DNA from 4 places in the Streptomyces sp. NPDC101152 genome. Region 4 is predicted to be linked to each of the others. Evidence: riboswitches for the same ligand, from Rfam matches in the RefSeq annotation. Region 4 holds a riboswitch; each other region holds the start of a gene.

Region 1 (7,410 bases), on a different contig from region 4:
CCGAGGCGATCGGGGCGACGACCGTGGGCTGCGCCGCGAGCCAGGCCAGCGCGACCGTGGCGACGGGGGCGTCGTGGGCCTCGGCGATGTCGTCCAGGGCCTTGAGGACGCGCTGGCCGCGCTCGGTCTCCAGGTGCTGGGCGGCACCGCCCGCGCGCGGGCTGTCGACCGTCGTACCGGGGCGGTACTTGCCGGTGAGGAAGCCGGACGCCAGGGCGTAGTACGGGACGGCGGCGAGGCCGTAGCGCGCGGCGACGTCCTGCAGCGCGCCCTCGTAGGTGTCGCGGGAGACCAGGTTGTAGTGCGGCTGCAGCGCCACGTACTTGGCGAGGCCCTCCCGGTCGGAGAACTCCAGGGAGGCCGCGAGCCGTTCGGCGGAGATGTTGGAGGCGCCGATCGCGCGCACCTTGCCCGCCGTCACCAGCTCGTCGAGCGCGCCGATGATCTCCTCGACGGGGATCTCCGGCTTGTCGAAGTGGGTGTAGTAGAGGTCTATGTAGTCGGTGTCGAGGCGGCGCAGCGAGGCGTCGGCGGCTGCCTTGATGTTGGCGGCGGACAGGCCCTGGTACTCGGGGTGCTGGCTCACCTTGGTCGCGATGACGACGTCGGAGCGGTTGCCGCGGGCCTTGACCCACTTGCCGATGACCGTCTCGGACTCGCCGCCCTTGTTGCCGGGGACCCAGGCCGAGTAGCCGTCGGCGGTGTCGACGAAGTTGCCGCCCGCGGCCGCGTAGGCGTCGAGCACGGCGAAGGACGTGGCCTCGTCCGCGGTCCAGCCGAAGACGTTGCCGCCGAGGGAGAGCGGGAAGACCTCGAGGTCGGAGGAGCCGAGTTTGCGCAGAGAAGTCATGTTCAGCGTCAACGCCCGAGACGGAGACCTGTCTTCCGGAACGGCCGCAAACTTCGCGTAAACAGTCGGAGGCGGCCGTTCCGCAGTGGCGTACCGGTCAGGGGTTGAGGCCCTTGCCGCGCAGCCAGGGCGCCGGGTCGATGCCGGTGGCCTGCCCGTCCGGGTGGACCTCGAGGTGCAGGTGCGGCCCGGTCACGTTGCCGGTGGCGCCGATACGGCCGATGACGTCACCCGTGCCGACCTTCTGGCCGACGCTGACGTTGATCGACGACTGGTGGCAGAACCACAGTTCGGTGCCGTCGTCGAGGGTGAGGATCGTGCGGTAGCCGTACGCCCCCGCCCATCCGGCCTCGGTGATGGTGCCGCTGTGGATGGCCTTGATCAGCGTGCCCGTGGGGGCGGCGAAGTCGAGGCCCGTGTGGTAGCCGGAGGACCACATGGAGCCGGCCTGACCGAAGGTGCCGGTGATGGTGTACGACACCACGGGCAGCGTGTACTGCGTGGCCAGTTTCGCGAGCTTCACGGCCTCGGCCGCCTTCTGGGCCGCCGCCTGCGCCTTGTCCTTCGCGGCCTGCGCCTGGGCGGCCGCGTCCTTCTCCGCCTGGGCGGCGGCCTGGCCGACCTGCTGGGCGAACGCGGCCTCGGTGGCGTACTGGGCCTTGCTGTCGATCTGGACCCGCTGCACCTCGGCCTGCGCCATGATGCGGTCGCGCAGCGCCTCACCGGCGCCCTTGGCGCCCTGCGCGGCGTCCTTGGTGCTCACGCCGACGTCGCTGAGGGCGGTCGCGGAGCCCTTGGGGGCGCTGGAGCCGCCGTCGAAGACGTGGGCCACGGAGGCCAGGTCCGGCAGCGAGATGGACACCGGCGGCTTGCCGGTGTTGGCACTGGCCATGCCGCCCGCGCCGACCGCGGCTATGACGCCGACGCCGAGAACCGTGGAGCTGCGGGCCAGTCCCCCGCCGCGCTGCCGGGAGACACGGTGCCGGCCGCGAACCGTGCGGAGGGACTCCTCGGTGGGGTTCCACTCCTCCCACTGGCCCTCGTCGTTGCCGGGGCCGAAGCCGAAGGGCTGGGTGCTCGGCACGAACGGGGCTGCCGGGGCAGGCGGGTTGGACGCCACGTGGGCGTGCTCCTTTCCTTCCTTCTCGCCTACCGGGTTAGCTGACGGGTTCGGAGCAGGAAGGTCTCCTACGCGCGTATACCTGCCGTGCTGCCACGACGGCATCCGCGCGATTCACCCCAGGGTGGTGGTTCCCCGGTTCCCTTGCGGGATTCGGCGCGTGCGCACGGAGCCGCCTCTTGTGACGGCTGGGACGACCGCGCTGCGTTATCGAACGTTAATAGACCCACGGTGCCGTTTCCAAGCAGTTCGGCTTGATCATTAAACGTTTTTGGTGCGGACGTACGGGCCATGACCGGCGAAATTCGGGCGAGTTGACCTCGCCGCGGGAGCGGCCCCGGAATTGACGGTGCGTCAGTTGTCATACACAGAGAGGCCACCCGATTACCCCGGGTAAGAACAGGTCACGGCCGCTCTCGCGCACGCTTCGGCTCGGGGGGCGGAGTGCGGAGTTCGCCGTGCACCGCCCAGGCGACCGACACCATCGGCACCGCGACGACCGCGCCGACGACCCCGGCCAGGATGCCGCCGGCGATGACGGAGACGGCGACGACGACCGGATGCAGCCGGACCGCCCAGCTCATGACCAGCGGATGCAGGACGTGGCCCTCGATCTGGCCGACGATGACGATCAGCGCGAGGACCACGATCGCGATGGCAGGACCGCGCGTGGCCAGCGCGACCACCGTGGCCACGCCCAGCGCGATGGGCGATCCCACCAGCGGGATGAACGCGGCGAAGAACTCCAGCAGGGTCAGCGGCAGGGCGAGCGGCACCCGCAGCACGAACAGGGCGATGCCGACCAGCACCGCGTTGCTGGCCGCCACGATGACGATGCCGCGCGTGTACCCGGCGAAGGTCCGCCACGCCGTACGGCCCGCGCGGTTGAACGGGTCCCGCGCCCGCTGCGGCAGCTGGTCCTGGAACCAGCTCCAGAACCTGTCACCGGAATGGACGAAGAACAGGGAGCAGAACAGCGCGAGCACCCCCGCGGTCAGCACCTCCACGAGCCGGCTGGCGCCGTTCACGGCGCTGTTGATCAGCACGGAGCGGTGCTGGGAGACGAAGGTGTTCACCTTGTCCTGAAGGTTCGACGTCAGGGCCGGACTCACGTGGAAGGGCGGCCCCTGCAGCCACCGTTCGATGCGCCCGACGCCGCCGCTGAACTCCTGCCCCAGCTTGCCCCACTCGCTCGCCACCAGTTCACCGACGAGCGCCAGCAGCCCGAGGACCACCAGCAGGCTGCCCACCACGCTCACCACCACCGCCAGGGGCCGCGGCAGCAGGCGCGCCAGCAGATCGGCGAGCGGACGCAGCACGGAGGTCACGACGAGGGCCAGGAACAGGGCCACGGCGACCAACTGCAGCCGTCCCAGCAGCACGAACCCCGCGTACACGGCCGCCCCGAGCACCAGCAGCCGCCACGCGTACGCGGCAGCCGCCTTCAGCCCGCGGTTGACCACCACACCGTCCCCGGTCGGCCGCACCGTCGTCGCCGACCTGCGCGCGACCGCCACCGTCCCGACTCCGCGTGCGGGCCGGCTGCCGAGCACGACGTACCGCATCCGCCGCTGGCCGGGACCGGCGCCACGGCTGCCGCCGGGTCCCGCTCCGGGACGTCGGCGCGACCTGCGCAGGGCGTCACTCACCCGCACGTCACCGCCTCACGTCATCGAAACCACGCAGCTACGTGTCCCCCGAGGAGCCCACTTCTAAAGTCACTTCGCCCATCTGCCCCGGTGGGCCTGCCCGAGAGTGTGCCCCAGCTCACCCTCGCGCATCCCGCCGTCCGGGAACACCCCACCACGCCTCTCCGTTGAGGGATACGTGGCCGGCGGAGGGGACAGTGTCCCCGGGCCTCACCTACAGCCCATGGGGACGATCGTCCGGCTGAAGCCCCATGGAGCACCTCGCCGAGAGGCGACCGCCCTCCGCAGGCCACCCCTTTACCGCCCCGGCTGGTCTCCCCCGTCCAGCCGGGGCTTTCTCGCGTCACGGTGACGTCGACGATCACACTGGCTTACTCTCGCCGGGTGATTGAGGACGGCGCCACCGACCAGGGCAGCGTGACCACGGTCCGGCGGGTCGGCGAGACCATCCGGCGCCCCGTGCGGGAGTGGACCCCGGCCGTGCAGGCGCTGCTACGGCACCTGGAGGCGGCGGGCTTCCGCAAGGCACCCCGCGCGCTGGGCACGGACGGCGAGGAGGAGGTGCTGTCCCTGCTCCACGGAGAGCCCGCCTTCAAACCCTGGCCTCCGGGCCTGCGCACCGCGCGCGGGGTGCTGGCACTCGGTCACTGGCTGCGCGACTACCACCGGGCCGTACGCGATTTCCGGCCCCCGCCCGGCGCTCGCTGGCAAGGCCAGGAGGAGGAGTGGGAGCCGGGCCTGGTGATCCGCCACGGCGATCTCGGCCCGTGGAACTCCATCTGGGACGGCGACCGCCTGACCGGTTTCATCGACTGGGACTTCGCGGCCCCCGGGCACGCCCTGGACGACGTGGCCCAACTCGCCTGGTACGCCGTGCCGTTGCGCCCGACGGACCCAGGACAGGACCCGTTCCTCACAGGACTGCCGGCCCTGCGCACCCGCCTCGCCGTTCTCTGTTCCGCCTACGGGACGCAGCCGCGGGCCGTACTGGACGCCCTGCAGGGCCTCCAGCGACGCGAGTCCGAGCGCATCGAACGCCTCGGCGCGCGCGGAACCGAACCGTGGGCCGGCTTCCTGGCCCGGGGCGACGCGACCGGGATGCGCGAGGAAGCCCGCTGGCTCCGGGAGAACCGCGCGCTGCTGCTGGACGGGGCTTGAGAAAACCCGGAGACACACCGAGAACCGGGAAAACCGAGGGCCGGAACCCGTTTCCGGATTCCGGCCCTCGGCCTTCAGTAGCGGGGACAGGATTTGAACCTGCGACCTCTGGGTTATGAGCCCAGCGAGCTACCGAGCTGCTCCACCCCGCGTCGTTGTGAGACCAGCATACGCCATCCGCGGGACGCCCAGCACCAGGGTTTTCCCCCGCCCCCTTTCACCTGGCTTTCCTCACTCGGCCAGATGGGCGTTCGGCGCCTTCGCCCGCTCCTCGTACTCGGGCAGGACGACCACCTCGACCCCCCGCGAGGCCAGCAGGCCGCTGCCGTCGGCGCCCGCCACGAACGTGTCCGGCTCCCGCCAGGCCGTCACCACGCGCCGCACCCCCGCGTCCAGGATCAGCCGGGCGCACGGCTTGGGGCGGGAGGCGCGGTGGGCGCAGGGCTCCAGGCTGCTGTAGACGGTCGCGGTCGCGAGCCTCGGGTCGTCGGGGTCGAGCTTCGCGAGGGCCGCCTCCTCCGCGTGGACGACGGGGTCGCCCGCCTCGCGGGAGTGACCGCGGGCCAGTTCCGTACCGTCGGCGGCGACGACGACCGCGCCGACGCTGAACGCGGTCCGCGAGGGCGGGCACTCGGCCGCCAGGTCGCAGGCGAGGCGCAGCCAGTGGTGGTCGGCGGCGGAGGGGAGCGGCCCGGTGCCGGGGGCGGTGGGCTCGTAGCGCGTCAGGACGACGTCCTCGATCTGCCGGCTCTCCACGAGCCTGAGCCGTCCGCCCTGGTAGCCGCCGGGGCCGAAGAGGCGGGGCGCGACGGGGTCGCCCACGAAGAGGGGCGCGAGCACGAGCTGGAGCTCGTCCGCGAGCCCCTGCTGGAGCAGCTGGGTGTGGATACGGCCACCGCCCTCGACCATGAGCCGCCGCACCCCGCGCACGTCGTGCAGGTGCTCGAGCAGCCGGCGCCAGTCGAGGTCCGGGCCGAGCGGGACGACGTCGGCGGCGACGCCGAGCGCACGCGCCCGCTCACCGCCCTTGTCCGTGGTGTAGACGACCTTGTCGCCACCCGTGTGCCAGAAGTTCGCCGCCGGATCGAGCTCGCCCGAGCCGCTGACGGTCACCTTGAGCGGGTACTCGGACCGGCCGGAGGCGAGGCGGGCGGCACGGCGCTCGGGCGAGTTGACCAGCAACCTCGGGTTGTCGGCGCGGATCGTGCCGGCGCCGACCAGGATCGCGTCGACCGAGGCCCGTACCTCGTCGACGCGGTCGAAGTCGGCCGGCGAGGAGAGCAGCAGGCGCTCGGGGCCGGTGTCGTCGAGATAGCCGTCGAGGGAGACGGCGGCGGACAGCAGGACGTACGGGTGGGGCATCGACGCGCTCCGCGCTTGTGGGTGGACGGCGGGTCTTGGTTCAAGTTTGAAACAAACCTACACTGGTGGCATGACGACTCGCTGGCTCACCCCGAAGGAGCAGCGCGCCTGGCGCGCGTACATCGCGGCGACGTTCCTCGTCGAGGACGCGATCGACCGGCAGCTCCAGCAGGACGCCGGCATGCCCCACCTGTACTACTCCATCCTGGCCAACCTCTCCGAGACCCCGGAGCGGCGGCTGCGGATGACCGATCTCGCCGAGCGGACGAAGATCACCCGGAGCCGGCTGACGTACGCCGTCAGCAGGCTGGAGAAGGACGGGCTGATCACGCGCGAGAACTGCCGCTGGGACAAGCGGAGCAGCTTCGCCGTGCTGACCGACCAGGGCATGGAGGTCCTGGAGCGCACCGCCCCGGGCCATGTGGAGAACGTACGGTCCCTGCTGTTCGACCACCTCACGGAGGAGCAGGTCGGGCAGTTGGAGGAGATCTGCACGGGGATCGTCCAGCGGCTCCAGGAGGACGAGCGCCCGACGACCGACGAGGTGCCGTGGCGCCGCCGCTCGACGCCGCCCTGTTCATGACCGGCGTGTGAAGTGCGCCGTAATACTGGCGTTATCTTGTTGCTTCAAATTTAAAGCATGGGGTAGGGTCGCGGACCGTGCACCTGTTTCAAAACTGAAGCAGGCGCCGGCAGACTACGGACGGACCCCGGAGACCCGCATGCCCGACTTCCCCGCCGCCACCGAGCGCGCCCGTGTCCGGGTGCCGCTGCGCTTCGCCGACGGCTACAGCGTCGACGCCGAACTGGTCACCTTCCACGGACTGACCGACGGCCAGGAGCACGTCGCCGTCGTCCTCGGCACCCCGGCCCCGGGTACGGTCCCCCTGGTCCGGCTGCACTCGGAGTGCCTGACCGGCGACGTCTTCGGCTCCGCCCGCTGCGACTGCGGCCCGCAGCTGCGCGAGGCGGTCGAGCGCATCGCCGACCGCGGCGGCGTCCTGCTCTACCTGCGCCAGGAGGGCCGCGGCATCGGCCTCTACAACAAGCTCGACGCGTACGCCCTCCAGGACCAGGGCCTCGACACCTACGAGGCGAACGCGGCCCTGGGCCTGCCCGAGGACGCCCGCGACTACACGGCGGCCGCGCAGATGCTGCAGGCCCTGGGCATCGAGGAGCTGGACCTGCTGTCCAACAACCCCGACAAGGCCGAGCAGCTGCGGGGCCAGGACATCGCGGTGCGCGACCGCGTCCCCACGGGCGTGTTCACC
Region 2 (7,410 bases), on a different contig from region 4:
CTGGATGACGTCGTTGCCGGAGACGTCCGCGCGGTTGCCGGAGGAGACGAAGGTCGACACGCCGGTGACGCCGGTGACGCCGCCGCCGCGCCGGTGCAGCCGGGACAGCAGGGCGATGCCGATGGCGCCGGACTGGGCGAACAGGCCTATGCGGCCGGGGCGGGGCATCTCGGGGGCGAGGGAGGCGTTGAGCCGCACCTCGGGGGAGGTGTTGATGATCCCGAAGGCGTTCGGCCCGATGATCCGCATGCCGTACGTGCGCGCGTGCCGGACGAGTTCGCGCTGGCGCTCGCGCCCGTCGGGGCCGCTCTCGGCGTACCCGGCGGAGACGACGACCAGTCCCTGCACGCCGTGCTCGCCGCACTCGGTGACGACCTCGGGGACGTGCTCGGCCGGTACGGCGACGACCGCGAGGTCGACGGGCCCGTCGATGTCCCGCACCGAGCGGTGGGCGGGGACGCCGTCGAGTTCCTTGAGGTCCTCGGGGAACGCCTTGTTCACCGCGTACAGCTGTCCGGCGTAACCGGCTTCCTTGATGTTGTCGAGGATGCCGCGGCCGACGCCCCCGGGGGTGCGTCCGGCGCCGACGACGGCGACCGAGCCCGGCACCAGGAGCCGCCGTACCGACCGCGCCTCGGCGCGCTGCTCACGCGCGCGCTGGACGGCGACGGAGCGGTCGGTGGGTTCGAGGTCGAACTCCAGGCGCACGACGCCGTCCTCGAAGCTGCGCTTCTGGGTGTACCCGGCGTCAGTGAACACCTTGATCATCTTGGTGTTGGCGGGCAGCACCTCGGCGGCGAAGCGGCGGATGCCGCGCTCGCGCGCGACGGCGGCGATGTGCTCCAGGAGGGCGGAGGCGACGCCGCGGCCCTGGTGGGCGTCCTGGACGAGGAAGGCGACCTCGGCCTCGTCGGACTCGGAGGCGGGCAGCCCGTCGGCGCCGATGCGGTCATAGCGTACGGTGGCGATGAACTCGCCGCCGACCGTGGCCGCGAGTCCCACCCGGTCCACAAAGTCGTGGTGCGTGAAGCGGTGGACGTCCTTCGCGGACAGGCGCGGGTAGGGCGCGAAGAAGCGGTAGTACTTCGACTCGTCCGACACCTGCTCGTAGAAGCTGACCAGCCGGTCCGCATCGTCAACGGTGATGGGGCGGATGCGCGCGGTGCCGCCGTCGCGCAGCACCACGTCGGCTTCCCAGTGGGCGGGGTACTCGTGCCGGTCCGACGAGGTCTGCATGGGCCCCAGACTACGGCTCGCGTCCGACAACGGCGCGAGGCAGTCTGTGGACGACGACCGAGCAGTGCGAGGGACGGAGGTCGGGCCGAGGCCGCGGCCCGACCACTCACCCCGGACGGAACGAAGGTCCGCTCCGGAGACGCTTCACGTTGTGGGAAACTGGTCTAGACAACCCTGAACACCGAAGGGCAGCATCACATGGCTGAGCGCCGCGTCAACGTCGGCTGGGCCGAGGGCCTCCACGCCCGCCCCGCTTCCATCTTCGTCCGGGCCGCCACGGCCGCAGGTATCCCGGTGACGATCGCCAAGGCCGACGGCAACCCCGTCAACGCGGCCTCCATGCTGGCCGTTCTGGGCCTGGGCGCCCAGGGCGGCGAGGAGATCGTCCTCGCCTCCGACGCCGAGGGCGCGGACGCCGCCCTCGACCGGCTCGCCAAGCTGGTCGCCGAGGGGCTCGAGGAGCTTCCCGAGACCGTCTGATCACGGCACCACAGAAGGGCTCGTCCGAATTACCGGGCGAGCCCTTCGCATTTCCCGCGCCCAGGCCGCAGAATTCTCCGCGACGGGCAGCATGAATAACCCCCCTGCGAATTCTCTTCTCTTTGTATACGGCGCTCGTGTTAATGCCGCAGGCTCGGCGTGTTTACGGCATGTTGCGAGTTCCTCACACCGTTCACCCGTTCAGGGGCGCCGAAACGCAGCCGGTGCGCCGCGGCGGAGCGCTCGGTGTGCAGGGCCGTGATCGCCCGCGCGCGCTCGCCGTCGCCGCGCGCCACGGCGTCGACGATCGCCCCGTGCTCGGCCCAGGACTCGACCGGGTCGGCCGGCGCCTCCACGGTGTACATCCAGGCGATCTTGTGGCGCAACTGGGTCAGCGTCGAGGTCATGGCGGGGCTGCCGGAGGCCTGGGCGAGCGTCTCGTGGAACCAGGCCCCCAGGGACCGCAGATCCTCGCTGTTGCCCCTCCTGGCCCGCTCCTGGCCCAGCCTGACCAGGCCGCGCAGCACCTTGAGATGAGCCTCGGTGCGCCGCTGGGCGGCCCGTGAGGCGCCGAGCGGCTCCAGGAGCAGACGCATCTCCAGCAGGTCGGAGGCCTCCTGCTCGGTCGGCTCGGCCACGCACGCGCCCGCGTGCCGGCGGGTCACGACGAAGCCCTCGGCCTCCAGGGTGCGCAGGGCCTCGCGGACGGGGACGCGCGAGACGCCGTAGCGGCGGGCGAGGAGTTCCTCGGTGAGGCGGCTGCCGCGCTCGTAGACACCCGCGACGATGTCGTCCCGGATGGCCGTGCACACCGAGTGCGCCGGAATACGCATGTCCGACCTCCGCCTTAATCCCCGTGAAACGTCGACCATTGACGTGTGTTCCGTGACTCTATTGCAATGGGCGGGAATTTCCGACGGCGGACCGGAATCCATGGATATTTTTTGGCCAGCGGGGCGGCACAAACGGCGAAAACCCCGGCTCGGGGAGCCGGGGCCTTCACGGGATCTCGCGATCCTTCGTCAGACGTCCACGCCGTGCGAGCGCAGGTAGGCGACGGGATCGATGTCGGAGCCGTACTCGGGGGTCGTACGGGCCTCGAAGTGCAGGTGCGGTCCGGTCGTGTTGCCGGTCGAGCCGGACAGGCCGATCTGCTGGCCGGTGGCGACCTGCTGGCCGACGGAGACCCCGATGGACGACAGATGGCCGTACTGGGTGTACGTCCCGTCGTTCATCTTGATCACGATCTGGTTGCCGTACGCGCCGCCCCAGCCGGTCTGGACGACCGTGCCGTAGCCGACCGCGTGGACGGTCGTGCCGGTGGCGGCGTGGAAGTCGATACCGGTGTGGCTGCCGGAGGACCACAGCGAACTGCTGGCCTTGTAGCCCGTGGAGACGTACGAGTCGGAGATCGGCGCGACGAACGTGTTGAGGCGCTTGCGCTCGGCCTCGCGGGCGGCGCGCGCCTTTGCCTCGCGGGCCTGCTTCGCCTCGGCCTCGGCCCTCTTGCGCGCGGCCTCCTCGGCCGCCTTCTTGCGGGCGGCCGTCTCGGCGGCCTGCTTCTGCGCGGCGGCCTGGGCGTCGATCTTGGCGGCGATCGAGTCGCCGATGGTGATGACGGGGGTGAGGCCGGTCTGCTCGACCGAGTTGTCGGCGGCGAGCGCGGGGGCCGCGAGGGAGCCGACGACGCCGGTGGCGGCGAGGGCCGCGACGCCTGCGGCGTGGGCGGTGGAACGCTTGATCCGGCTGGGAAGACGGTGCTTCCCGGTGGCGCACATGAACGCCATGTACAGGCTGGTCCTTTCCTTCCTTCTCGCCTACCGGGTTAGCTGACGGGTTCGGAGCAGGAAGGTCTCCTACGGACCCCCTCGCTGCACGCGCGGGCGTCCGATTCACCCCAGGGACTGACTTGGGTCCCCGGCTCCCCTGGCTCGCGCCGTACGGGGACTCGGCGATGACTGTCCGGTGCCGCGGGTGCGGCGCGGTGCCTGACGGACAGCCCGGACGACGCTAAGCGGGGCGACTTTCAATTCCCAAACGGATCACGGAGTTTGTAGCGCATCCCACAGGGCAAACAGCCCACTCTCCTTCAAATTTCCTTCAATTCGGACATACGAGGGCCCTGGTGACGCTTCCGTCACCAGGGCCCCGCCACGCACGCGTGCCGCTACTCGGCGGAGACGACGGTCACTTCACCGATGTTCAGGGCCTCGACGGCCTCCTTGATCTCGGCCGCGTCACCGACGAGGACGGTCACCAGGCGGTCCACCGGGAAGGCGCTCACGACGGCCGCGGTGGCCTCCACGGTGCCCGTCGCGGCGAGCTGCTGGTACAGCGTCGCCTGGTAGTCGTCCGGCAGGTGCTGCTCGACCTGGTCGGCCAGCGTGCTCGCCACGGCCGCCGCGGTCTCGTACCGCAGCGGCGCCACCCCGACGAGGTTCTGGACGGCGACATCGCGCTCGGCGTCGGTCAGGCCCCCCTCCGCGAGGGTGCGCAGCACCTTCCAGAGGTCGTCGAGCGCCGGTCCGGTGTTCGGGGTGTCGACGGAGCCGCTGATGGCGAGCATGGCGGCGCCGGTCCCGTCCGGGGCGGAGCGCAGGACCTGGCCGAACGCGCGCACACCGTAGGTGTAGCCCTTCTCCTCGCGCAGGACGCGGTCCAGGCGCGAGGTGAGGGTGCCGCCGAGGCAGTACGTGCCGAGCACCTGCGCGGGCCACACGCGGTCGTGCCGGTCGGGGCCGACGCGGCCGATGAGCAGCTGCGTCTGCACCGCGCCGGGACGGTCCACGATGATCACGCGCCCGGTGTCGTCCGCGGCGACGGGGGGCACCGGGCGGGGTTCGGCCCGGGAGCCCGTCCAGGCGCCCAGGGTCTCGCCCAGGAGGGCGTCCAGGTCGATGCCGGTGAGGTCGCCGACGACCACGGCGGTGGCCGTCGCGGGCCGGACGTGGCGGTCGTAGAAGGCGCGGACGGCGGCCGCGTCGATCTTCTCGACGGTCTCCTCGGTGCCCTGGCGCGGGCGCGACATGCGCGAGGTCGCCGGGAACAGCTCCTTGGAGAGTTCCTTGGCGGCACGGCGGGAGGGGTTGGCCAGCTCGTGCGGGATCTCGTCGAGACGGTTGCGGACCAGCCGCTCGACCTCGCTGTCGGCGAAGGCGGGCGCCCTGAGGGCGTCGGCCAGCAGACCGAGCGCCTTGACCAGCCGCGAGGCCGGGACCTCGAGGCTCAGGCGCACGCCCGGGTGGTCGGCGTGCGTGTCGAGGGTGGCGCCGCAGCGCTCCAGTTCGGCGGCGAACTCCTCGGCGGAGTGCTTGTCGGTGCCCTCGGAGAAGGCGCGCGCCATGATCGTGGCGACACCTTCCACGGCGGCCGGCTCGGCCTCCAGGGGCGCGTCCAGGAGCACCTCGACGGCGACGACCTGCTGGCCGGGCCGGTGGCAGCGCAGCACGGTCAGGCCGTTGCCGAGCTCCCCGCGCGTGGGCGCCGGGAACGCCCAGGGCCTGGCCTCGCCGGCCTGGGGCTGCGGGTGGAAGTCCATCGTGGCGAGCTCGGTCACTTGGCCGCCTCCTCGTTGTCGTCGCCGGCTTCGACCGTGGCCTCGGCCTCGGGGTCTTCGGGGGGATCGGCGTCCTCGGCGGGTTCTCCTGCGATCGGCTCGTAGACGAGCACCGCGCGGTTGTCGGGCCGCAGGCGGGCCCCGGCGACCTCCCGGACCTCCTCCGGGGTCACCGACAGGACGCGCTCGACGGCGGTGAGGGCGAGCTGCGGGTCGCCGAACAGGACGGCGAACCGGCACAGTTCGTCGGCGCGGCCCGCGACCGTGCCGAGCCGGTCCAGCCACTCGCGCTCCAACTGCGCCTGCGCGCGCTCCATCTCCTCCGCCGTCGGGCCCTGGTCGGCGAACCGGGCGAGTTCCTCGTCGATGGCTTCCTCGATGACCCGCACCTCGGCGTCCCCGGACGTCTTCACGTCCAGCCAGCCCAGGGAGGGCGCCCCGGCCAGCCGCAGCAGGCCGAAGCCGGCCGCGACGGCCGTCTGGTCCCGGCGTACCAGCCGGTTGTACAGGCGGGAGGACTCACCGCCGCCGAGGACGGTCAGCGCCACGTCGGCGGCGTCGCACGCGCGTGTGCCGTCGTGCGGGAGCCGGTAGGCGGCCATCAGGGCGCGCGCCGGGACCTCCTCCTCGACGACCTCGCGCAGCTGCTCGCCGATGACCTCGGGCAGCGAGCCGTCGCGGGGCTCGGGCTTGCCGTCGTGCGAGGCGATGGAGCCGAAGTACTTGTCGATCCAGGCGAGCGTCTGCTCGGGGTCGATGTCGCCGACGACCGACAGGACGGCGTTGTTGGGTGCGTAGTAGGTACGGAAGAACGCGCGCGCGTCCTCGAGGGTCGCCGCGTCCAGGTCGGCCATCGAGCCGATCGGGGTGTGGTGGTAGGGGTGGCCCTCCGGGTAGGCGAGGGCGGTCAGCTTCTCGAACGCGGTGCCGTAGGGAACGTTGTCGTAGCGCTGCCGGCGCTCGTTCTTGACCACGTCCCGCTGGTTCTCCATGGACTCCTCGTCCAGGGCGGCGAGCAGCGAGCCCATCCGGTCCGCCTCCAGCCACAGCGCGAGCTCCAGCTGGTGGGCGGGCATGGTCTCGAAGTAGTTGGTGCGCTCGAAGCTGGTCGTGCCGTTGAGCGAACCGCCCGCGCCCTGCACCAGCTCGAAGTGGCCGTTGCCCTTGACCTGTCCCGAGCCCTGGAACATCAGGTGCTCGAAAAGGTGAGCCAGGCCGGTACGCCCCTTGACCTCGTGCCGGGAGCCGACGTCGTACCAGAGGCACACCGCCGCGACCGGGGTCAGGTGGTCCTCGGAGAGCACCACGCGCAGGCCGTTGGCCAGGCGGTGCTCGGTCGCTGTCAGGCCCCCGGTGCCTGCCTGGTCTGTGGCCGTGTGACCCATGGGCATGTACGTCCCTTCGATCGCGGTCGCGGTGATGGGAACCGCGGTTTTGCTGCCGGTCCTGCCACTGTATGCAAGCGTGCGGACCCGCGGCGAAGTTCCCGGGGGAGGTACGCCCACAGCGGATCGCGTAGCCTGCGGGCAGCCGCGGTGAGGGTGACCCGCGCGCCGGGCCGGACCGCCGACCGAGGGTCCTGGCCCGCGTTGTCAGTGCCGCGGTCCACAATGGTCCGCGTCAGTTACCGTCAAACGCTTCAGCAAGGAGCCGGCAGCGATGGCCCGCCGCAGCACGAAGACCCCGCCGCCCGACGACTCGTTCGAGGAGCGGATCCTCGACATCGACGTCGTCGACGAGATGCAGGGCTCCTTCCTCGAGTACGCGTACTCGGTCATCTACTCCCGAGCCCTGCCGGACGCCCGGGACGGCCTCAAGCCGGTGCACCGCCGCATCGTCTACCAGATGAACGAGATGGGCCTGCGCCCCGACCGCGGCTATGTGAAGTGCGCGCGCGTGGTCGGCGAGGTCATGGGCAAGCTGCACCCGCACGGCGACGCGTCGATCTACGACGCTCTGGTGCGCATGGCCCAGCCCTTCTCGATGCGGGTGCCGCTGGTCGACGGCCACGGCAACTTCGGCTCGCTGGGCAACGACGACCCGCCGGCCGCCATGCGGTACACCGAATGCCGTCAGGCCGAGGCGACCAGCCTGATGACCGAGTCGATCGACGAGGACACGGTCGACTTCGCCCCCAA
Region 3 (7,410 bases), on a different contig from region 4:
AACTCTTCACCTGGGAGTTCGCCGCCGACCCCTACCCCGCCTACGCCTGGCTGCGCGACCACGCCCCCGTGCACCGGACCACCCTCCCCAGCGGGGTGGAAGCCTGGCTGGTCACCCGCTATGCCGACGCGAAACAGACCCTCGCCGACCCGCGCCTGTCCAAGAACCCGGCCCACCACGACGAGCCCGCGCACGCCAAGGGCAAGACCGGCATCCCCGGTGAGCGCAAGGCCGAGTTGACGACCCACCTCCTCAACATCGACCCGCCGGACCACACCCGTCTGCGCCGGCTGGTCAGCAAGGCCTTCACGCCCCGCCGTGTCGCCGAGTTCGCCCCCCGGGTCCAGGCACTCACCGACCACCTCATCGACCAGTTCGCGAGCAGGGGTTCCGCCGACCTCATCCACGAGTTCGCCTTCCCCCTCCCCATCTACGCCATCTGCGACCTGCTCGGCGTCCCCCGCGAGGACCAGGACGACTTCCGGGACTGGGCGGGGATGATGATCCGTCACGGCGGCGGCCCGCGCGGCGGGGTCGCGCGCTCGGTGAAGAAGATGCGGAGCTATCTCGCGGACCTCATCCACCGCAAGCGCGCAGCGCTCCCCACCGACCCGGCCCCCGGCGAGGACCTCCTCTCCGGCCTCATCCGCGCCTCCGACCACGGCGAGCACCTCACGGAGAACGAGGCGGCGGCGATGGCCTTCATCCTCCTCTTCGCCGGATTCGAGACCACTGTCAATCTCATCGGCAACGGCACGTACGCGCTGCTCACCCATCCCGAGCAGCGTGCCCGCCTGCAGACCTCCCTCGCCGCGGGCGACCACGGCCTGCTGGAGACCGGCGTGGAAGAACTCCTGCGCTACGACGGACCGGTGGAGCTGGCGACCTGGCGGTTCGCCACCGAGCCGCTCACCATCGGCGGGCAGCACATCGCGGCCGGCGACCCCGTCCTCGTCGTACTCGCCGCCGCGGACCGGGACCCGGAGCGGTTCGCCGACCCCGACATCCTCGACCTCTCCCGGCGTGACAACCAGCACCTCGGATACGGCCACGGGATCCACTACTGCCTCGGTGCGCCGCTCGCCCGCCTGGAGGGCCAGAGCGCGCTCGGCACCCTGCTCACCCGACTCCCGGACCTCCAACTCGCGGCGGAACCATCGGAGTTGAGGTGGCGTGGTGGGCTCATCATGCGGGGGCTGCGGACGCTCCCGGTCGAGTTCACCCCTCGCGGGTGACGGGGCGTCACCGGCGAACGTGACACGACCTCAACTCTGTGATCTTCACGTGATCTGCGCGGCATTAACTTGTGACAGCTGATCGTCTGACGCTACGTTCACCCATCAACGGCGGCGCCAAGGCTTGGCCTACGCTTCACGCGCCGTGGTCACTGATGTCTCGCGAAAGGCCCCCCACATGCTCTCCGGGAACGGTCGTCACCGTCGCCCCCGTCAGGCTCCGGCACTCATCGTCGCGGCCGGAGTCACCGGCTCCGCCATCGCCATCCCGCTCCTCGGGGCGGCGAGCGCGAACGCCGCCGACGGGACCACGTGGGACAAGGTGGCGAACTGCGAGACCGGCGGATCCTGGAGCAAGAACAGCGGCAACGGGCTCTACGGGGGCCTGCAGCTCTCCCGGGTGGACTGGGACAAGTACGGCGGCCTCGACTACGCCCAGCGCCCCGACCTCGCCAGCCGTAACCAGCAGATAGCCGTCGCCGAGAAGCTCCTCGACGCCGAGGGTGTCGGCGCCTTCCACACCTGTGGACTGACCTCCGGGCTCACCAAGGACTCGGGGTCGGCCGCGGTCGACACGGGCGTCGTCGGCAGCCTGCTCGGTTCGTCCGGTTCATCCGGTTCGTCGGATGGTTCCGGTTCCACCGGTCTGTCCAACTCCTCCGGCGACTCGGCCGGTGGCTCCTCCTCGACGGGCGGCTCCCCCTTGCCGTCCGCCTCTCCCGACGCGTCTCCCGACGCGGGCGACAAATCCGCCAAATCGGGCAACTCCGCCTCGCAGTCCGCTTCTCCGTCGGATGCGCAGAGTGCCGGCACTCCGTCGACAGGCCGGGCGAAGAGTGATGACTCGGACAATTCCCAGCAGGCCGTGGGTTCCTGGAACCTCGTCGACACCGGCGCCGTGACGTCGGGCACCGGCGCCGGCCGGCATCGCGGTCCGAGCGCCGACGAGAGCAGGACCGCCGGCGCCGCGGGCGGCTCGTACACCGTCCACGCCGGCGACAGCCTCGGCTCCATCGCCGACGCCCTTGGCCTGAACGGCGGATGGCGCGCGCTCTACGACGAGAACAGGCAGGCCCTCGGGGGCGACCCGAACCACATCGCCCCCGGTCAGACCCTGCGTCTCCCTGCCGAATAGGGCGAAAGCCAGCGGGAGTTCACGTCATATTTCGCGCTGAATGTCCGGCTTCGCGAAAGTGTGGGATGAGTCTCAGAAGCCCTGATCGTCTTTGAAATTCCGCGGATCCCGTGTCTACCGTCAGGACCGCTCGGCAACCCGAGCCCCGTCTGTCGCAACGCCGAATCCTGCCAGCGGCCGTACGGGAACAGTCGTCGCGCAACAGCGCCGTAGGCAGGAGCGGGGGACCCAAGGTAAGCGCCCCACCGGGCAGTTGACGGTGGCGGCTAGGGGTTAAGCCGCGCCTCGTGGAAGCGAGGACGCGGCCGGGCAACTCAACCGGCCCGAACCCGACAGCTCACCTCGCAGGCGTCGGTGAGGGGATCATCCATGCTGTTTTCCGGCAAGGGCAAGCACCGTCGTCCGTCCAAGGCCACCCGCGTCGCCGCGCTCGCCGGTGTCACCGGTGTCGCCATCGCCGCCCCGCTGATGGCGGCCGGCAACGCCTCCGCCGCCACCGCCTCCGAGTGGGACGCGGTCGCCCAGTGCGAGTCGGGCGGCAACTGGTCCATCAACACCGGCAACGGCTACTACGGCGGCCTGCAGTTCTCCGCCTCCACCTGGGCCGCGTACGGCGGCACCGCCTACGCCCCGCAGGCCAACCAGGCCTCCAAGGCGCAGCAGATAGCCGTCGCCGAGAAGGTCCTCGCCTCCCAGGGCAAGGGTGCCTGGCCGGTCTGCGGCACGGGTCTGTCCGGCGCCGCCTACAACGGTGCGAGCGCCTCGAACTCCTCCTCGGGCGCCGGCACCGCCACCCGCTCGAGCGGGTCGCAGACCGCCTCCCGCTCCTCCGAGCGTCCGGCCGTCAAGTCCGACAAGAGCCTGAAGAGCCAGAAGACCGTCACCACCCCGACCGGCAAGAAGGTCAAGAAGGGCGACGGCGAGTACAAGGTCGTCAAGGGTGACACCCTCAGCTCGATCGCCGAGAAGCACGGCGTCAAGGGCGGCTGGCAGCAGCTGTTCAAGCTGAACAAGGACATCGTCGACAACGCCGACCTCATCTACCCGGGTCAGCAGCTGCACCTCAAGTAAGAAGGGCGCCTCTCCCCCCAAGAAGAGGCCCTTCCCCGCCCTCAGGGGCTCCCCGCTCCGGTGCGTGTTCCCCCGTACGCACCGGAGCGGGGTTTTTTGCGCGATGCCCGCGCCGCTCTTTGTTCCGTTCAGAAACAATTTACTCTCGGTTCTGCCCAAGGGGTGGTCGGCAGCGTGGCCGATCGGCCCGGGGCGGTTAGGCTCGGACTCGCAGAACCCGCGCGGTGCTGCGTACCCGCGTCACATCCCAAGAAGGAGATGCTCGTGCCGTCCATCGACGTCGTCGTAGCCCGGGAAATCCTGGACTCCCGAGGCAACCCCACGGTCGAGGTCGAGGTCGGCCTCGACGACGGCAGCACGGGTCGTGCCGCCGTCCCGTCCGGCGCCTCGACGGGCGCCTTCGAGGCCATCGAACTGCGCGACGGTGACCCGAACCGCTACCAGGGCAAGGGCGTCGAGAAGGCCGTCCTCGCCGTGATCGAGCAGATCGGCCCCGAGCTGGTCGGCTACGACGCCACCGAGCAGCGCCTGATCGACCAGGCGATGTTCGACCTGGACGCCACCGACAACAAGGGCTCCCTCGGCGCCAACGCCATCCTCGGCGTCTCCCTCGCCGTCGCCCACGCCGCCTCCGAGGCCAGCGACCTGCCACTCTTCCGCTACCTGGGCGGCCCGAACGCGCACCTGCTGCCGGTGCCGATGATGAACATCCTGAACGGCGGCTCGCACGCCGACTCCAACGTGGACATCCAGGAGTTCATGATCGCCCCCATCGGAGCGGAGTCCTTCTCCGAGGCGCTGCGCTGGGGTGCCGAGGTCTACCACACCCTGAAGAAGGTCCTGAAGGGCAAGGGCCTGGCCACCGGCCTGGGCGACGAGGGCGGCTTCGCCCCGAACCTCGAGTCCAACCGCGCCGCCCTCGACCTCATCCTCGAGGCGATCAAGCAGGCCGGGTACGTGCCGGGCGAGCAGATCGCGCTCGCGCTCGACGTCGCCGCGTCCGAGTTCTACAAGGACGGCAAGTACGAGTTCGAGGGCAAGTCCCGCTCGGCCGCCGAGATGACCGAGTACTACGAGGAGCTCGTCGCCGCCTACCCGCTGGTCTCCATCGAGGACCCGCTGTTCGAGGACGACTGGGCCGGCTGGAAGGTGCTCACCGACAAGCTCGGCGACAAGGTCCAGATCGTCGGCGACGACCTGTTCGTCACCAACCCCGAGCGCCTGGCCCGTGGCATCGAGGAGGGCACCGCGAACGCCCTGCTGGTCAAGGTCAACCAGATCGGCTCGCTGACCGAGACCCTGGACGCCGTCGAGCTCGCCCAGCGCAACGGCTTCAAGTGCATGATGTCCCACCGCTCCGGTGAGACCGAGGACGTCACCATCGCCGACCTCGCCGTCGCCACCAACTGCGGCCAGATCAAGACCGGCGCCCCGGCCCGCTCCGAGCGCGTCGCCAAGTACAACCAGCTGCTGCGCATCGAGGAGATCCTGGATGACGCGGCGGTCTACGCCGGGCGTTCGGCCTTCCCGCGGTTTCGCTCTGCGAACCAGTAAACACAGCGCTCTGCGAACCAGTAAACACAGCGCTCTGCGAACCAGTAAACACAGCAAGGGCTGACACACCGGCTGACCCTTCCGGGGTCAAGCCTTAGCCAGTCGTACGTACGTCCCCGTACCGGTCCCGTACCGTGTGCGGGGACGTACGCGCGTATGAAGGGGAGGCGGGGACACATGGCCGTGAAGGACCGGGACCGGTTCTCCACCGCGACCAGGCTGCGGCTGCTCGGCGAGCAGACGGCGGCCCGTGTCTACCGTTCCCAGACCCGGCGCCAGGCGCGCCGCTCCCGTCTCACGGGCCGCGCTGCCCTGCTCGCGCTCGTCCTGTGCACACTGGTCGTGGCGCTGGCCTACCCGATAAGGCAGTACGTCTCCCAGCGCGCCCAGATCTCCGAGCTGGAGCGGCAGAAGCAGCAGGCCCAGCAGCGGGTCGAGCAGCTGCGCGACCTGAAGGCACGCTGGCAGGACGACTCGTTCGCCGAACAGCAGATCCGGCAGCGGCTGCACTATGTGATGCCGGGCGAGACGGGGTACGTCGTCATCGACCCGGACGCGGGCAAGCAGTCCCGCGCCGACCTGGGGGCCGCCGACCGCCCCTGGTACGCCAACGTCTGGGACGGGGTCGACAAGTCCGACGCCTCCGACCAGTGACCTGACCAAGAGAGACAGTTCGTAGTGGAAACGCCTCCGCCGACCACCCCGCGCACCGAGCCCACCGACGCGGACGTCGAGGCCTTCAAGCAGCAGCTCGGGCGTCCGCCGCGCGGTCTGCGCGCCATCGCCCACCGGTGCCCGTGCGGGCAGCCGGACGTCGTGGAGACGGCCCCGCGCCTGCCCGACGGCACCCCCTTCCCCACGCTCTACTACCTGACGTGCCCCAAGGCGAACTCCGCGATCGGCACGCTGGAGGCGAACGGGGTCATGAAGGAGATGACGGAGCGGCTGGGCACCGACCCGGAACTGGCCGCCGCGTACCGTGCCGCGCACGAGGACTACGTCCGGCGCCGGGACGAGATCGAGGAGCTGAGGAACTTCCCGAGCGCCGGCGGCATGCCGGACCGCGTGAAGTGCCTGCACGTCCTGGTGGCTCACTCGCTGGCCGCCGGCCCGGGCGTGAACCCGCTCGGCGACGAGGCGCTGGCGATGCTGCCGGAGTGGTGGCGCAAGGGCACCTGCGTGACGCCGTCCGGTGAGGGACGCGAGGACGTGGAGCCGAGCGAGGGAGACGCCCCGTGACCCGTGTCGCCGCCGTCGACTGCGGTACGAACTCCATCCGGCTGCTCGTGGCGGACGCGGACCCCACCACCGGTGAACTGGTCGACCTGGACCGGCGCATGACCATCGTGCGGCTCGGGCAGGGCGTCGACCGGACCGGGCGGCTCGCGCCCGAGGCGCTGGAGCGTACGTTCGCCGCCTGCCGTGAGTACGCGGCCGTCATCAAGGAGCACGGCGCCGAGCGGCTGCGGTTCGTGGCGACCTCCGCCTCCCGGGACGCCGAGAACCGGGACGACTTCGTGCGCGGGGTGCTCGACATCCTGGGCGTGGAGCCCGAGGTCATCTCCGGCGACCAGGAGGCGGAGTTCTCCTTCACCGGGGCGACCAGGGAGCTGGCGGGCCGCGACCACCTGGACAGGCCGTACCTGGTCGTGGACATCGGCGGCGGGTCCACCGAGTTCGTGGTCGGCGAGGAGCACGTGCGGGCCGCCCGGTCCGTGGACGTCGGCTGTGTGCGGATGACGGAGCGGCACCTGGTGCGGGACGGGGCGGTGACCGACCCGCCCACCGAGGAGCAGATCGCCGCCATGCGGGCCGACATCGAGCGTGCCCTCGACCTCGCCGAGGAGAGCGTGCCGCTCGCCGAGGCGCGCACGCTGGTGGGGCTCGCCGGGTCCGTGACGACGGTGTCGGCCATCGCGCAGGAGCTGCCCGCGTACGACTCCGCGCGCATCCACCACTCCCGTGTCTCCCGCGACCGTGTCCGTGAGATCACCGAGTGGCTGCTGCACTCCACCCACGCCGAGCGCGCGGCCGTTCCCTCCCTGCACCCGGGGCGGGTCGACGTGATCGCCGCGGGGGCGCTCGTCCTGCTGTCGATCATGGAGCGGACCGGCGCCGAGGAGGTCGTCGTGAGCGAGCACGACATCCTCGACGGCATCGCGTGGTCGGTGGCGTAGGTCTCCTTTATTACCGATCAGTAGCTCTCGGACGAGCAGGTCGGATAGCGTATGAGCGGTGGCGAGGGGCTCTTCGGGCGGTCCTCGCGACACGCCGCCGGAAAAGTTCGTGAAGTTCTTCACAAGGAATTCCGCCCGGTGGAGGCGGGAAAAGGGGCCGGTTCGGCCTTCCGAGGGTCGGACAGGCCCTTGAACACGTTCAACAGGGGCGTGTAGAAAGGCTTTGAGTCACCCCCGC
Region 4 (7,410 bases):
GTGGACGGGGATGTTCCCGCTGGGGGCGCGCCGGGGTCGTTCGTCCTTGTCGAAGAAGACCTTGGCGAACTCCGTCAGGGAACCTGACGGCCGGGTCCGGGCGACGCCTCCGGGGTTCTGGAAGACGCCGTCCTTGAAGTGCGGCGATCTGCGGATGCGTGCCAGCCGCTCACCGCTCGGGTCCGCGCCGAAGGCCGCGGGCTGCAGCGCGCGGAGCCCGGAGCTCAGGGGACGGAAACCGGACACGGTACCTCCAGGTGGAGTCGGTGAGGCAGTCCATTATGGGTGCCCCTTCCGACAACACCGGGCTCGTCCGAGTCCTGCCGGACGGTTTCCAAAGAAAGACCAAAGAAACCGGGGCTGTCATCGACCGTCGGGAGCCGGGCGGTGTTGCCGTTGACACGGCCGGGGCCGCTTCCGATACTGACCGGCAGTTCAGTAAAACGCCGCCGAGGAGACCTCATGACCGCCCCGCTGATGTCGCTCACCTGGACGGACCACGTCACCGGCCGTCAGGGTTTCCTGGTCGTCGACCGGCTGGTGCGCGGTGTCTGCAGTGGCGGGCTGCGGATGCGCCCGGGCTGCACCCTGGAGGAGGTCGCCGGGCTCGCGCGCGGGATGACCATGAAGGAGGCGCTGCACTACGACCCCGAGGGCCGCTACGTCCCGCTGGGCGGCGCCAAGGGCGGCATCGACTGCGATCCCCGGGACGCGGGGGCCTACGAGCTCCTGGTGCGCTATCTGCGCGCGATGAAGCCGTACATCGAGAGCTGCTGGACCACGGGCGAGGACCTGGGGCTGACCCAGGACCTGGTGGACCGGGCGGCCACCGAGGCGGGGCTGGTCTCCTCCATCCAGGCCGTGTATCCGCTGCTGGACGACGAGGCGGCGGCCCGTGAGCGGCTCGCGGACGCCTTCGCGGTCGAGGTGGACGGCATCGGGCTCGACGAACTGGCCGGCGGCTGCGGGGTCGCCGAGGCCGCATTGACGGCGCTGGACCGGGCCGGGGTGCCGTACGAGGGCACGCGGGTGGCGGTGCAGGGGCTGGGCACGATGGGCGGGGCCACGGCGCGCTTCCTCACGCACGCGGGGCTCTCGGTCGTGGCCGTCGCCGACATCAAGGGCACGATCCTCAACCCGGCCGGCCTGGACGTCGAGGCACTGCTGGCGGCGCGCGACGCCTACGGCACCGTGGACCGTGCCGCACTGCGCCCGCAGGACCGTGAACTGCCGGGCGAGGCCTGGCTGTCCGTCGACGCGGAGGTGCTGGTGCCGGCGGCCGTCTCGTACGCGATCGACACCGTCGACCAGGAGCGGATCACCGCCCGCTGGATCGTCGAGGCGGCCAACATGCCGGTGCTGCCGGAGGCGGAGGAACTGCTGGCCGCGCGCGGGGTCACCGTGCTGCCGGACGTGGTGGTCAACTCCGGTACGAACGCCTGGTGGTGGTGGACGCTGTTCGGTGACATCGGTCCCGACGCGGACGAGGCCTTCGCCCACACGCGGCGCTCGATGCGGGCGCTGACCGAACAGATGCTCTCCCGCGCGGAGGCCGACGGGACGACCCCGAGGGCGGCCGCCCACGCCATCGTGGCGGACCGGCTGCCGGTCATCGCGGAACGGTTCGGCTGGTACCGGTGACCCCCGGCGGCACGGTCCTGGTTCCGCGGGCCGAGTAGGGTCGGCCGGCGTGGCCGTTCGACTGTGTTGTCTGCTGTGGGCCAGGCCCGGTGCGGCCGAGGCCCTCATCGTGTACGAGGACAAGGTGCTGGCGCTGCTGGGCGAGCACGGCGGACGTGTCCTGCAACGGGCCCGCACCGACGGCGCCGAGGGCGGGCCGGACGAGATCCAGCTGATCGAGTTCGACTCCGGGACCGGCTTCGACGCCTTCATGGCGGACGAGCGGCGCACCGCCCTGGCCGGCGAGCGCGACGCGGCGATCGCGCGCACCGAGCTGTACCCGGTGGAACTCGTCGAGCAGCGGTCTCACCCGGCATCGCCGGTGGCTACGGAATAAGGTGACCGCGTGGCGAGAGTGCGGTTGAGCGTGGCGGAGCGGCGCGAGGAATTGCTGCGGGCGGCGATCGAGCAGATCGAGGTGCGTGGCGTCGCGGCGGTCAGGATCGCCGACGTGGCCTCGGCGCTCGGCGTGAGCAACGCGCTCGTGCTGTACCACTTCTCCACCAAGGAGAAGCTGGTCGCCGCCGCCTTCACCTATGCGGCCGAGGACGACCTGGCTCATCTGCGCAAGCTGCTCGGCCGGCGCACCACGGCGCTGCGGCGGCTGCGCTCGGCCGTGCGCTGGTACGCCCCGACCGGTCAGGCCAAGGGCTGGCGGCTGTGGATCGAGGGCTGGGCGGCGGCGCTGCGCGAACCGGCGCTCCAGGAGGTCACCCGCGACCTCGACCGGCGGTGGAAGGCCGCGCTCGCCGAGGTCATCGCGGAGGGCGTGGCCGCGGGCGAATTCCGCTGCCCGGACCCGACGGCAGCGGCGCTGCGCCTGACGGCCCTGCTGGACGGGCTCGCCGTGCAGCTGACGTCGTACCCGGGCGCCGTGTCGCGGGCCCGCGCCCAGGAGTGGGTGGACGAGGCCGTGGCCCGCGAACTGGGCCTGGAACGGGCGGAGTCGACCGCATCAGAGGGGTGAGCGTCCCCCGTCCCGCGCCGGGGGACGCCCACCGCCCTCACGCCACCGAGGCGATCCGCATCTTGATGTCGTCCGGCGACAGCGTGCCCTTCGCCGTGACGTGGTCGCCCGAGGACTCGCCGCGCAGCCGGCGCCCGATCCACGGCACCAGGTACTCGCGCGCCCAGTGCACGTCGTCCCGCCGCACCTCGAGGGTGCCGCGCGGCGGCAGCGGCGGCCAGGGCTGGTCGGGATCGGCCGGCACCTCGAGGCCGAGGACCTGGCCGGCCCGCAGCGCCACGCGCGTGTGCCCCTCGGGCGAGAGGTGCAACCGGTCGTCGTCCCAGGCCCTGCGGTCCTGGACGGTCCTGAGGGACCACAGGTCCAGCACGGGGCAGCCGTACCTGTCGGCGATGGCCCGTACGTGCCCGTTGTAGGTGGCGATCTTGCCGCGCAGGTGCTTGAGCACGGGCACGCCACGGGTGTCGAAGCCCGTCGTCACCATCACGGTGCCGGCGGCCCGGGTGAGCGTCGCCACCGCCCGCTCGAAACGCTCGGCGACCTCGTCCGGGTCGGTGCCGGGCCGGATGATGTCGTTGCCGCCGGCACAGAAGGAGACCAGGTCCGGCGCGAGTTCGACGGCCCGCGGGACCTGGTCCGCCACGATCTGGTCGAGCAGTTTGCCGCGCACGGCGAGGTTGGCGTAGGAGAAGTCGCCCTCGGGGCGCCGGTCCGCGAGCAGCACCGCGAACCGGTCCGCCCAGCCGACCATCGCCCCGTCGGGACCGGGATCTCCCACGCCCTCGGTGAAGCTGTCCCCCACCGCGACGTACGACCCGATCACTGCTCCGCTGTCTCTGCTGTCACTTTTCGAATCGTCTGCCACGGCGGCCATGATTCACCTTCGAATGTGACCTACGCGACCGTAGGAAAGGGTTGACGGGCGGTGAGATAAACCACTGCCAAAGGGTTCACCAAGACCGGAATACCCCTCGGATCAGGGATGTTGACGGGTGAACCGCCAGACCCTGAAGTCGCCCGTTGTTCCACCAGCGGACCGTCGAGCAGTCGGAGACGATCCGGACATGGTTCGTTGCCGAGGCCGTGCCGGAAGTCGTCGTGGGCGAGGAGCCGGCCGCGATGGCGGGGTACGGCGCTCGCCGCGGCCGCGGGGGACGACCCGTGCTGTCGACACCGCCTGACGCCCCGCCACACGACCGCAACACCGAAGGCCGGACCCGGGGATCGGGGTCCGGCCTTCGGCGGCGTGTCGGGCGCGTGGTCGGCGGGGGCTAGCCGACGGCGACGCCCTTGGAGCGGAGGTAGGCGACCGGGTCCACGTCGGAGCCGTAGTTTGGCGTGGTGCGGATCTCGAAGTGCAGGTGCGGACCGGTGACGTTGCCGGTGGCGCCGGAGAGGCCGAGCTGCTCGCCCGGGGTCACGCTCTGGCCGACCGAGACGGAGATCTGGGAGAGGTGGCCGTACTGGGCGTAGTAGCCGTCGGCGAGCCTGATGACGACCTGGTTGCCGTACGCGCCGCCCCAGCCGGCGGTGACGACGGTGCCCGCGCCCACGGCCTTGACCGGGGTGCCGGTCGGGACGACGAAGTCGACGCCGGTGTGGTAGCCGCTGGCCCACATGCTGCCGGCGACGTGGTAGCCGGTGCCGATGGTGCCGCCGGTCACGGGGAGGTTGAAGCCGGTGGCGGTCGACGCGACGGCCTGGGTGACCTTCGGGGCGGAGGAGGCGCTCGACGAGGAAGAGGAAGCGGAAGAGGACGACGCGGCGGAGGGGGACGCGGACTTGGTGGTGGCGGTCGGCGTCGCCCCGCCGTCGAGGGTGAGCTTGAGGCCCGGGTGGATCAGCGACGGGTCGGCGCCGACAGCCTGGCGGTTGTCCGCGTACAGCTTGTGCCAGCCGCCCCGGACGTGCTGCTCGTCGGCGATCTTCGAGAGGTAGTCGCCGGCCCGGACCGAATAGGTGCGCACACCCCGATGGTTGGCGGCGGTCTTCTTTTCGGTCGCCTTCTTACCGACGGCCGGAAGGGACTGGACGGCCTTTTCGGAAACCGACCGGGGGGCGGACTGCGCGGTGGCCGCATGGGCGCCGGTGGCCCCCATGAGCGGCAGGGCGAGAGCGGCGCCGCCGGTTCCGGCGACGGCGATGGAGCGGGTGAAGCGCTTGGGCTTCGGGCGGCGGTGCTTACCCTTCGCGGGCATGGCGAATTCCTCTCCGTCGCCTGCGAGGTGAGCTGTCGGGTGCGGGCTGGAGATGCCCGGCCGCGTTTTTTCGGCGCGGCTTTACCCCTAGCCGTTCCGGAGACCGGAACAGGCGTCGTACCTGTGGGTCCCCCGCTCCTGCCGTTCACGGGTGAGTTGTGCGGGCTCCGGGCGGCGGCAGGACTGGGCGTCCGTCCGGATTGGTGGCGAACGTAAGCGACCAGGACGCAGAGGGACAAGCGCCGGTTCCCGTGGAATGCGTTTCCGTAGATCGACTGCCGGAATTCACGGTCACCCTCCGTGAATTACCGAACGTCCACATCACCCGAACACCCTTGAAGAGCAGATGAATTACGTGAACATGACGTGCAACGCACCGTCACGGATATGACGCTCCTCACGTGACGGTGCTCCAGCATTTCCCATTCCAGAGCGAGTTGGAATGAAGCCAGCAATTCGGACAGAAGGCTCAGATGCGGCGCAGCCGGATGACTGTCGCATCGAGGTCGCCGCGCAATCCGGTGACCAGTCCGTGATGCGACAGAACGGCCCCTCGATGAATTTCGCCCGTTTCAGGGCATTCGTACGACGCGGCCGGGTCGAGCCCGCGCAGCCGCAGGGCCGGTACGGGTTCTCCGTAACTCTGGGCCTGGAGCCAGGCGAGGACGACGGTTTCGTTCCCACGCACGTACTGCACCGCGCACAGGCCGCCCGTCGGGGGCCGCAGCCGGTGGAGGTCGCCGTGCTGGACCAAGGGGCGGATCTCCTTGTAGAGGCTCACCCAGTCGCGAGCCTCGGCGAGCTCCTCCTCGGTCCACTGGGTGAGATCCCCGCCGACGCCCAGCACGCCCGCCATGGCGCTCACGAACCGGAAGCGCAGCGAGCTGACCCGGCCGTTGAGCTGGGTGTTGGGACTGTCGGTGACCCAGGCGGCCATCACCCGCGCGGGATGGATCTGACTGAAGCCGTGCTGGATGGCGAGCCGGTCGAGCGGGTCGGTGTTGTCGGAGGTCCACACCTGGTCGGTACGGCTCATGATGCCGAGGTCGATCCGGCCGCCGCCGCCCGAGCAGGACTCGAAGGCGACGTCCGGGTGGGCGGCCCGCAGCCGGTCGAGGAGGGCGTACAGGGCGCGGACGTGGTCGACCCACAGGCGCTGCGGGTAGGGGTCGCCGGGCCAGCCCGCGTCGGTGAAGCAGCGGTTGAAGTCCCACTTCACGTAGTCGATCGAGGCGCTGGACAGCAGGGCGTCCAGTTGCTCCCAGAGGTACTCCTGGACGTCCTCGCGGGCCAGGTTCAGTACGAGCTGGTTGCGGAACTCCGTCCGCTTTCGTCCTGGTTGGTACTGCACCCAGTCGGGGTGGGCGCGGTAGAGGTCGCTGTCCGGGTTGACCATCTCGGGCTCGACCCAGATGCCGAACTGCATGCCGAGCGCGTGCACGTAGTCGGCGAGCGGCGCCAGGCCCTTGGGGAAGCGGTCGGGGTTGGGGGTCCAGTCGCCGAGTCCGGCGCGGTCGCTGGTGCGCTTGCCGAACCAGCCGTCGTCGACGACGAACAGTTCGACGCCGATGGCCGCGGCACGGCGGGCGAGCACCCCCTGCTGCTCCTCGGAGATGTCGAACTCGGTCGCCTCCCAGGAGTTGAACAGCACCGGCCGGTCCCGGTCGGCGTCGGGGATGACGTAGGCACGCTGGTAGGCGTGCCAGGCCCGGCTCGCGCCCCCGAATCCGCCTTCGCTCCACAGGCCGGCGAAGACGGGCGTGGTGTACGACTCCCCCGCGGCCAGGCGCAGCAGCCCGGAGTCGTCGTAGCCGGCGCCGCCGGTGATCTGCACGCGCGCGTCGGGGAGTTGCGCGACCGCGATCCGCCAGGAACCGGACCAGCCGAGCGCGCAGCCGTAGACCTCGCCGCGCTCCTCGGTGGCGTCCGTGTCGAGGGCGACCCAGGGCAGGTGCTGGTGGCCGGTGTGGCCGCGGCGGCTGCCGATGACCTTCTCGCCATGGGTGAGCGGCGCTGCGGTCAGCAGGGACTCGGCGGCCCAGCGGCCGTGCAGCTGGGACAGCCGCCAGCCCTCGCGGTCGGGCAGCGTCCAGGTGGCGGCGTCGGCGCGCAGCAGTTCCAGGGGCGCGGGCCCCTCGTTGTCGAGGGTCACCCAGCGTTCCACCACGTCGCGCCGCATGCGGTAGTGCAGCGTGACGAGGAGCCCGCCGTCGCGGAAGCGCAGCCGCAGGTGGTCGCCCTCCGCCTCGTACGCCTCGAAGCGCCACTCGGTGCCGCGCCGCTCCTCGGTGCGCACGGACAGAGCGGGCCGCGTGAACCGTGGGCCGCCCTCGACCGGGTACTCCTCGCGGCCGTCCAGCTGCGACTCGAAGGGCCGGTAGACGGGCAGCGGACGGACGGCGAGCGCCTCGGCGTCGGCGAGCGCGATCCGCGGCCCCCAGTGCAGGTGCAGAAGCTCGTCGTCCTCGGTGAGATGGACGGCGTAGCCGCTGGCCGGGCCGGTCAGCAGCCAGGTACGGCCGTTGTCGGAGATCTCGAGCATCTAGCCCCCACACATTCGAACAG

What was found. A riboswitch is a leader RNA that binds a small molecule or an ion and turns the genes downstream of it on or off. The one in region 4 is predicted to bind cyclic di-AMP.
Region 1: it holds a riboswitch for cyclic di-AMP, as region 4 does, so the genes downstream of both, ACIRVK_RS34005 (M23 family metallopeptidase) here and ACIRVK_RS27800 (peptidoglycan DD-metalloendopeptidase family protein) in region 4, are expected to answer to the same signal.
Region 2: it holds a riboswitch for cyclic di-AMP, as region 4 does, so the genes downstream of both, ACIRVK_RS32625 (M23 family metallopeptidase) here and ACIRVK_RS27800 (peptidoglycan DD-metalloendopeptidase family protein) in region 4, are expected to answer to the same signal.
Region 3: it holds a riboswitch for cyclic di-AMP, as region 4 does, so the genes downstream of both, ACIRVK_RS19795 (transglycosylase family protein) here and ACIRVK_RS27800 (peptidoglycan DD-metalloendopeptidase family protein) in region 4, are expected to answer to the same signal.

What each region holds. Positions count from the first base shown of each region.
Region 1 is NZ_JBIWPO010000039.1:20,366-27,775, forward strand. It holds gene ACIRVK_RS34000 (aldo/keto reductase) at 1-850, opposite strand, end outside; gene ACIRVK_RS34005 (M23 family metallopeptidase) at 948-1,970, opposite strand; cyclic di-AMP (ydaO/yuaA leader) riboswitch at 1,982-2,139, opposite strand; gene ACIRVK_RS34010 (AI-2E family transporter) at 2,375-3,625, opposite strand; gene ACIRVK_RS34015 (phosphotransferase) at 4,004-4,777, shown strand; tRNA gene ACIRVK_RS34020 (tRNA-Met) at 4,856-4,929, opposite strand; gene ACIRVK_RS34025 (dihydrofolate reductase family protein) at 5,009-6,139, opposite strand; gene ACIRVK_RS34030 (MarR family winged helix-turn-helix transcriptional regulator) at 6,210-6,722, shown strand; gene ribA (GTP cyclohydrolase II) at 6,862-7,410, shown strand, end outside.
Region 2 is NZ_JBIWPO010000035.1:33,937-41,346, forward strand. It holds gene ACIRVK_RS32610 (GNAT family N-acetyltransferase) at 1-1,236, opposite strand, end outside; gene ACIRVK_RS32615 (HPr family phosphocarrier protein) at 1,435-1,716, shown strand; gene ACIRVK_RS32620 (GntR family transcriptional regulator) at 1,857-2,549, opposite strand; gene ACIRVK_RS32625 (M23 family metallopeptidase) at 2,739-3,503, opposite strand; cyclic di-AMP (ydaO/yuaA leader) riboswitch at 3,517-3,680, opposite strand; gene ACIRVK_RS32630 (M16 family metallopeptidase) at 3,884-5,272, opposite strand; gene ACIRVK_RS32635 (M16 family metallopeptidase) at 5,269-6,663, opposite strand; gene ACIRVK_RS32640 (DNA topoisomerase (ATP-hydrolyzing) subunit A) at 6,932-7,410, shown strand, end outside.
Region 3 is NZ_JBIWPO010000013.1:176,387-183,796, forward strand. It holds gene ACIRVK_RS19785 (cytochrome P450) at 1-1,235, shown strand, start outside; gene ACIRVK_RS19790 (transglycosylase family protein) at 1,414-2,370, shown strand; cyclic di-AMP (ydaO/yuaA leader) riboswitch at 2,519-2,736, shown strand; gene ACIRVK_RS19795 (transglycosylase family protein) at 2,740-3,441, shown strand; gene eno (phosphopyruvate hydratase) at 3,700-4,995, shown strand; gene ACIRVK_RS19805 (septum formation initiator family protein) at 5,173-5,649, shown strand; gene ACIRVK_RS19810 (DUF501 domain-containing protein) at 5,674-6,234, shown strand; gene ACIRVK_RS19815 (exopolyphosphatase) at 6,231-7,172, shown strand.
Region 4 is NZ_JBIWPO010000025.1:21,603-29,012, forward strand. It holds gene ACIRVK_RS27775 (MBL fold metallo-hydrolase) at 1-246, opposite strand, end outside; gene ACIRVK_RS27780 (Glu/Leu/Phe/Val dehydrogenase dimerization domain-containing protein) at 463-1,641, shown strand; gene ACIRVK_RS27785 (hypothetical protein) at 1,691-2,017, shown strand; gene ACIRVK_RS27790 (TetR/AcrR family transcriptional regulator) at 2,027-2,647, shown strand; gene ACIRVK_RS27795 (SGNH/GDSL hydrolase family protein) at 2,685-3,470, opposite strand; gene ACIRVK_RS27800 (peptidoglycan DD-metalloendopeptidase family protein) at 3,919-4,845, opposite strand; cyclic di-AMP (ydaO/yuaA leader) riboswitch at 4,850-5,009, opposite strand; gene ACIRVK_RS27805 (alpha-galactosidase) at 5,315-7,387, opposite strand.